DNA from 2 places in the Halomonas sp. SIMBA_159 genome. Region 2 is predicted to be linked to the other one. Evidence: predicted binding sites of a transcription regulator. Region 2 holds the regulator's gene; the other holds the start of a gene.
What was found. Region 2 encodes LexA, which represses DNA repair genes until DNA is damaged. Its sites were predicted from a motif close to TACTGTNTANNTANACAGTA; they were not measured.
Positions count from the first base shown of each region.

Region 1: dinB (DNA polymerase IV) is a predicted target of LexA. The motif match lies at 2,178-2,197, and genes of this name have one in related genera.

Region 1 covers NZ_JAWJBT010000002.1:181,739-185,149, forward strand. Annotated here, with positions in the region: gene R0J87_RS02115 (DNA-3-methyladenine glycosylase) at 1-488, opposite strand, end outside; gene R0J87_RS02120 (protein adenylyltransferase SelO) at 559-2,037, shown strand; gene dinB (DNA polymerase IV) at 2,221-3,267, shown strand; gene R0J87_RS02130 (alpha/beta fold hydrolase) at 3,372-3,411, shown strand, end outside.
Region 2 covers NZ_JAWJBT010000026.1:14,146-17,556, reverse strand. Annotated here, with positions in the region: gene nagZ (beta-N-acetylhexosaminidase) at 1-312, opposite strand, end outside; gene R0J87_RS15955 (L,D-transpeptidase family protein) at 397-912, opposite strand; gene R0J87_RS15950 (TetR/AcrR family transcriptional regulator) at 890-1,567, opposite strand; gene lexA (transcriptional repressor LexA) at 1,795-2,478, shown strand; gene R0J87_RS15940 (energy-coupling factor ABC transporter permease) at 2,494-3,165, opposite strand; gene purU (formyltetrahydrofolate deformylase) at 3,184-3,411, opposite strand, start outside.

The sequences.
Region 1 (3,411 bases), on a different contig from region 2:
GTCATATCGTGGCCGTAGAGGGCGTTATCGATACGCAGCGCACGGGTGAGTTTGCCGGGTCCGTTGCTCAGGTTGCGCCCCGCCACGCTGCGCCATGCGCGCATGGCAGGCTCGCCGATCACCGGCTCTACCGCTCGAATTAGTACCGCGCAGGGGTTGCCTTCCGGCTGGGTGACCACATTCAGCAGCCAGTGCATGCCGTACACCAAATAGACGTAGGCGTGGCCAGGTGGGCCAAACATCGCCTCGGTGCGCGGGGTTCTGCGCCGGTGGGCATGGCAGGCGGAATCTTCCGAGCCACGGTAGGCCTCGGTTTCCACAATGCGCGCGGCCATTAACTCGCCATCGAGCTGGCGCACTAGCCAGCAGCCCAGCAGGTCTCGGGCCACTTCCAGCGTATCGCGGTTGTAGAAGGCCTGGGGCAGGGGCGTGAGCGCCTCTTGCTCAATCGGTAACGTAACAGGGGTTAACGCGTCTCTATGCGGCATGCTATCGCCAATTACTTGAGTAAGCTGCTAGGGTATTCTGTAGGCCATTAATTGAAAAGCGGAGTTGCCCGTGCTGACCTTTGAACACCAGTTTGCCACGCTGCCAGAGCCCCTATGGGTGGCCTGCCAGCCTACGCCCGTGGCACAGCCCAGCCTGATCGCGTTTAACGATGCCCTGGCCGCGGAGCTAGGTATGCAAACCCAGCCCGACGACGTCACGCTGGCCCAGTGGTTCAGCGGTAACCAGCTGCCGCCGGGTGCCGAGCCTAAAGCGCTGGGTTACGCCGGGCACCAGTTCGGCAACTTCGTGCCGCAGCTAGGCGATGGCCGCGCGCTGCTGTTGGGCGAAGTGGTGGACCAGCAGGGCCTGCGCCGTGATGTGCAGCTAAAAGGAAGCGGCCGCACGCCGTTTTCTCGCGGTGGCGATGGCCGTTCGCCCCTTGGCCCGGTGCTGCGGGAATATCTGGTGAGTGAATTTATGGCCGCCGTGGGTGTGCCTACCACTCGCGCCTTGGCTGCCGTCGCTACGGGCGAGCGCGTGGTGCGCCAAATGGCCGAGCCGGGGGCCGTGCTTACCCGCGTAGCGAGCAGCCATATTCGCGTGGGTACATTCCAGTTTGCCGCCGTTCGCCGCGATGAAAGCGCGCTCAAAGCGCTGGCCGATCATGTGATTACCCGCCACTACCCAGAAGCGGCCAACGCTGACGATCCGTACCTTGCGCTGTTAGAAGCGGTGACCGCCCGCCAAGCGACGCTGGTGGCGCGTTGGATGAGCCTGGGCTTTATTCATGGCGTGATGAACACCGACAACTGCAGCATTGCCGGTGAGACCATCGATTACGGCCCCTGCGCCTTTATGGAACAGTTCGACCCACAGAAGGTGTACAGCTCTATTGACCAGGGCAGGCGCTACGCCTTCAACAATCAGCCGGGCATTGCCCAATGGAACCTGGCCCGCTTTGCCGAAACCTTGCTGCCGCTCATGCGGGAAGAGGGCGATGCCGTGGTAGAGCAGGCCACCGAAGTGCTTCGCGGTTTTACCTCCCGCTTTAGCGCCGAGCAGCGCCGCCTGCAAGCTAACAAGCTGGGCCTTGCCCCAGAAAGCGACCACGCCGCGCCGCTGATGGAAGCGCTGGAAATTCATATGCATCAAGGCCGCATGGATATGACCGCGACGTTCGACGCGCTAACGCACTATGCGCAAGCGCTGAGAAAGGACTCGTCAGCCCATTCCCACAAAGAGGCGCTGCTAGCGCTGACCACTCAGCCTGATGGCCTTACCGCTTGGCTGGCCGAGTGGGAAAACGCCCAGCAAGCGAGCCAGCAGAGTGAACGCCTAGAGGCCATGCGCCACGCCAACCCAGTGGTGATTCCCCGCAACCACCGCATTCAAGAGGTCATCGATGCGGCGGTAGAAGGCGATTTCGCGCCTTTCCACACGCTGCTCGCGGCGGTCACGCAGCCCTTTGATGAATCCGAAGAAGCGCGCCGCTTGGCCGCCCCGGCCACGGAAAGCGAACAGGTGTTGCGCACCTTTTGTGGTACGTGATTTAGACCGGCGAGTATGGGCGGAAAACCCGTAGCGGGGGTCTTTCGCCATGGATGGCGAAAGTAGCGTCCAGGGAGGGATTCACAGCGCCCCCGCCTAGGGTTTTGCTGCGCATCAGCGCTGTAGCACACCCTGTGATAAACTGTGCTTTTTTACAGGTAAGGGGGGAGGCAAGGTCGGCCTGTGCGCAAAATTATCCACTGCGACTGTGACTGCTTCTATGCGGCGGTAGAGATGCGCGATAACCCCGCGTTAACTGATATCCCCATTGCCATTGGCGGCAGTGTGGAGCAGCGCGGGGTGGTCGCCACCTGCAACTACCCTGCGCGCAAGTTTGGCATCCACTCCGCCATGCCCATGGCTCAGGCGCTCAAACGCTGCCCCCACCTCACGGTGATTCGTGGCGATATGGCGAAGTACAAAGATGTTGCCCGCCAGGTGTTTGCTATCTACCGAGATGTGACCGAACTGATCGAGCCGCTCTCGCTGGATGAAGCCTTTCTGGATGTTTCGGAGGTCACGCTCCACCACGGCAGCGCCACCCGTATGGCCGAAGCCATTCGCCATCGGGTGAAGCAGGAAGTGGGCATTACCGTCTCGGCGGGTGTGGCACCCAACAAGTTTCTCGCCAAGATTGCTAGTGACTGGCGCAAGCCCGATGGGCTGTTTGTCATCACGCCAGACGATATAGACGCCTTCGTGCAGCAGCTTCCGGTGAAAAAGATCCACGGCGTAGGGCCGCGCACCGCTGAAAAGCTGGCGGAGCTGGGCATTCAGACCGGCGCGGATCTGCGCGCACGGCCACTGACCGAGCTGGTGGAGCGCTTTGGCCGCTTTGGCCATCGCCTGCATGAACTCAGCCACGGGCGGGATGAGCGCCCGGTCAAAACTCACCGCGAGCGTAAATCAATCAGCACCGAGCTAACCTACTCTCAAGATTTACCCACCCTGGAAGCCTGCCGCCGCCAGCTCCCCGAGCTGATTAGCGATTTAGAACGCCGCTACGCTCGCCTAGACCCGGCACCCGCCGTGCGCGGGGTGATGGTGAAGGTCAAATTCAACGACTTCACCCAAACCACCGTCGAACACGCCGACCCTGCTCCTAACTTGGAACAGTTTGAAACCTTGCTTAACGTGGGCTGGGCAAGGGGCGAGCGCCCCGTGCGCCTGCTGGGTGTCGGCTACCGCTTGGCGGAAGAGACCGCTGCCCAGCAGCTCTCGCTGTTTTAATTAGCCTGTTAACCCTTGGGTGGATTGACGGGTTTCCGTGCTCGCGTTAAAACAGACGTATGATAGATAGCGCTTCTTCCCGTTAGCCTAACCGCGAGCCTGCTATGCCTGCCGATGCCATCCAACGCCCCCGTTTAGTGTTTG
Region 2 (3,411 bases):
GTCTTTGGCTAGGGTGAGACCTGCCACCGGGTCGTTGGCGAACAAATCACCAATACGCGCCATGGCAGGTATCTTGGTGACACCTTGTTTAATCCGCTGGACTCGCCCGCCCTCTTGGTCAATGCCCAACAGCAGGTCGCCACGCACACGCCGAATACTGCTGCAGAGTTGGCGCACTTGGTAGGCATCTTCTACGTTGCGGGCGAACAAAATAACGCCACCCACCGCAGGGTCTTTGAGCAATCGCTTTTCAGCGCTAGATAATTGCGGCCCTTCTAGGTCAAGCATGACCGGGCCAATGGGTTGCGTCATGGTGGTGAGTCCGACAAAAAGGGCGCCATTCTAGACTAACCGCTTAGCGTGTCAAAATTCTGGCAGGACGCCCGATAAATGGTCTTAGTGCAGCCAGACCGGCGTACCAGGCTGGGCATGATCAAACAAATAGTGCAAATCGTCATTACGCAAACGAATGCAGCCGTGTGAGGCCGCCACGCCCATAGGCTGATCGGGAGGCGTTCCGTGTAGATAAATATAGCGCCGCTGTGAGTCGACATCGCCACCACGATTCACGCCGCACTCTAGCCCGCAGAGCCACAGAATACGTGTCAAAATCCAATCGCGTTTAGGGAAGCGGCTAGCTAACTCGGGCGAAAACACCTCTTCTGTCCATCGGCGGCCGCGAAACACCGCATTATCTGGCAAGCCTTTGCCGATAGCGGCACGCACATAGTGCCAGCCTAACGGTGTCTGGCCACTGCCCTCCTGCTGTCCTACCCCTGCAAGCCCAGTGGACACATCACACTCATAGCGCACCTCTCTCCCCTGCCAGCAGCGCAGCCGCTGCTGCTGGGTGTCGATTTCAATCCACTCTGAATGGGTAGGCGGTAATTCAGCTAGCCTGGGCGTTTCCATGGTGTCCCTCTTCAACAGCAGCCGGTAACGGGGCGCTCATCGCCGCCACCACCACTGGGCGCAGTCGCCTAATAAGGTCGCGCACCGTTACCTGCTCTTGGTAATCCTTGGCAGCGATATCGCGGAGAGCATCCAGTCCTGATAGCGTAAATATCACCGTGCCTAACATAAAGTGTAGCCGCCAAAAACGCTCAGCGTCCGGCAGCTCTGGCGTGGCTTTACGTACAAGCTCGGTGAACCGGGTAAATACGTCACCATACTGCTGCTGAATGTAACGACGCAGATGCCCCTGCGCTTGGCTGTACGCCAACCCCAATAAGCGCATAAATACTTTCAGGCTATTGCGCTCTGCAGGCACCGCCAGCACGGTAGTCGCCATTGTTTCTAACAGCACTTCCAGTGGAATAGGCGTGCCCTGGTAGCGCGCTTCTAACTCATCTAAAGCGGTATGAAAGCGTGCAGAGAAAGGATCCAGGTAGCGGGCAAAGACGGCTTGAATCAGCGCTTTTTTGGAACCAAAGTGATAGTTCACTGCGGCTAAATTGACCCGCGCTTTGCTGGTGATATTGCGCAGCGACGTTTCGGCAAAGCCTCGCTCTGCAAATAGCACCTCTGCAGTATCTAAAATACGCGTTACCGTATCCGATTGGGCCATAGCGCCCTCCAAAAACAGGTGTTTAAAACATGCCTGAATACTATTCCATAACCCCTGTTGGCTCAATCTCTTATCCAACAGGCTAACAGGGTTGATCCAGACAGGAGTGGCTGTCCAAGTTGGGTGCAACTCGCCATGTACTGGATAGAGCAACATACTGTATACTTAAACACATACTGATTAAGCCGACATGTAGCTACTGTCTTTTCACTGTTTTGGAGTATGGTATGTCGCGTCCACTTACAGCTCGTCAACAGCACGTTTTTGATTTTATTGTGAAGACCATGGGTGAACTAGGCTACCCGCCCACCCGCGCTGAAATTGCCAAAGCGTTGGGGTTCCGTTCGCCTAACGCAGCAGAAGAGCATCTGCGTGCGCTAGAGCGCAAAGGCGCTATCCGGATTATCCGTAATACGTCACGCGGCATCCGCCTGCCAAATCAGGAGCCACAAGAGCTGACTGAAACGCCGGCAACAGCGCAAGCGCCAGCGACCACTACGGAAGCCCTGCCCAACGGATTACCTGTTATTGGTGAAGTGGCCGCTGGCAGCCCCATTTTGGCAGCTGAGCACATTGATCGTTACTGCCCGCTGCCTGCGGAGTACTTCACGCCTAAAGCCGACTACCTATTACGCGTTCGCGGCCTCTCAATGAAAGACGTGGGTATACTGGAAGGCGACCTTCTGGCCGTGCATCGCACCGACCGGGTACGCGACGGTCAAATCGTAGTCGCACGCTTGGAAGACGAAGTTACTGTCAAGCGTTTTAAACGCCAGGGGCATCAAGTGACCTTGCTTGCTGAAAACGCTGATTTCGCCCCCATTGAAATCGATTTGCGCACTCAGCAGCTCGATATTGAAGGAGTAGGCGTGGGCGTAATTCGAGGCGGGAACGGGCAGGCACTTGGCTAACGGCCCACCCAAACGCTATTGCATATCGATATAGCGATGATCATTAAAGGTGGCCACCCAACCTGGGTGGTACACCAAGAGAATACTCAGCAGCATGCCGGTAATAAACGCTTCTGACGGCATCAACAGTGGCAAAAAACGGGCATACTCTTGGGCAAGATAGACCGCTTCAGGGTCAGTGCCCGCCAGCATAATTAACGCCACCGCTGCAAGCCCTCCACCAAGCGTTGCCAACGCCGCGCCGAAAAACCCGCAGGCAAAGAGAAACACCATCAGGTTATCGGGCAAACGACGGTCAACAATGCGCCATACCACACCCGTGATGAGTGCAGGCACAATGCCGGTGACCAGCACGTTAGCCCCTAGCAACATCCACTCGTTTCTACCCACTAACACCATGGCGACATTGATCATCACATTGCTGATCAACGCCAACGGCATTTTAAAGACCAGCGTCATCAGCACGGTAAACACCAAGTGCAGTGTCAGCCAATCGACGGCTTGAGCACGCAGCTGCCACATCAGCAGAACCGCCAAGGTGGCCGCCATCCAACGATGCTGTAACGCTGTATCGTCAAGCAGCGGCTGCCAGGGGCGCAGGCATAAGCACCAAACAATCACACCCAGTGAAAGTAGCCATGTAAGGACTAATGCCCACGGTGCTAACACGCTTTGTGCAAATGACATAGCGCCCCCAGTAGTGGCTTAACTAAAGACAACCGTCTTGTTACCGTGAATCAAGACACGGTCTTCCAAGTGCCAACGTAACCCACGAGCCAATACGGCTTTCTCCACATCCCGGCCAAAACGCACTAAATCGGTAGGCGTATGGCAGTGGCTGACACGGTGAATATCCTGCTCAATGATGGGGCCCGCATCCAGCTCTTCAGTCACGTAGTGACACGTCGCACCAATGAGCTTCACGCCACGCTC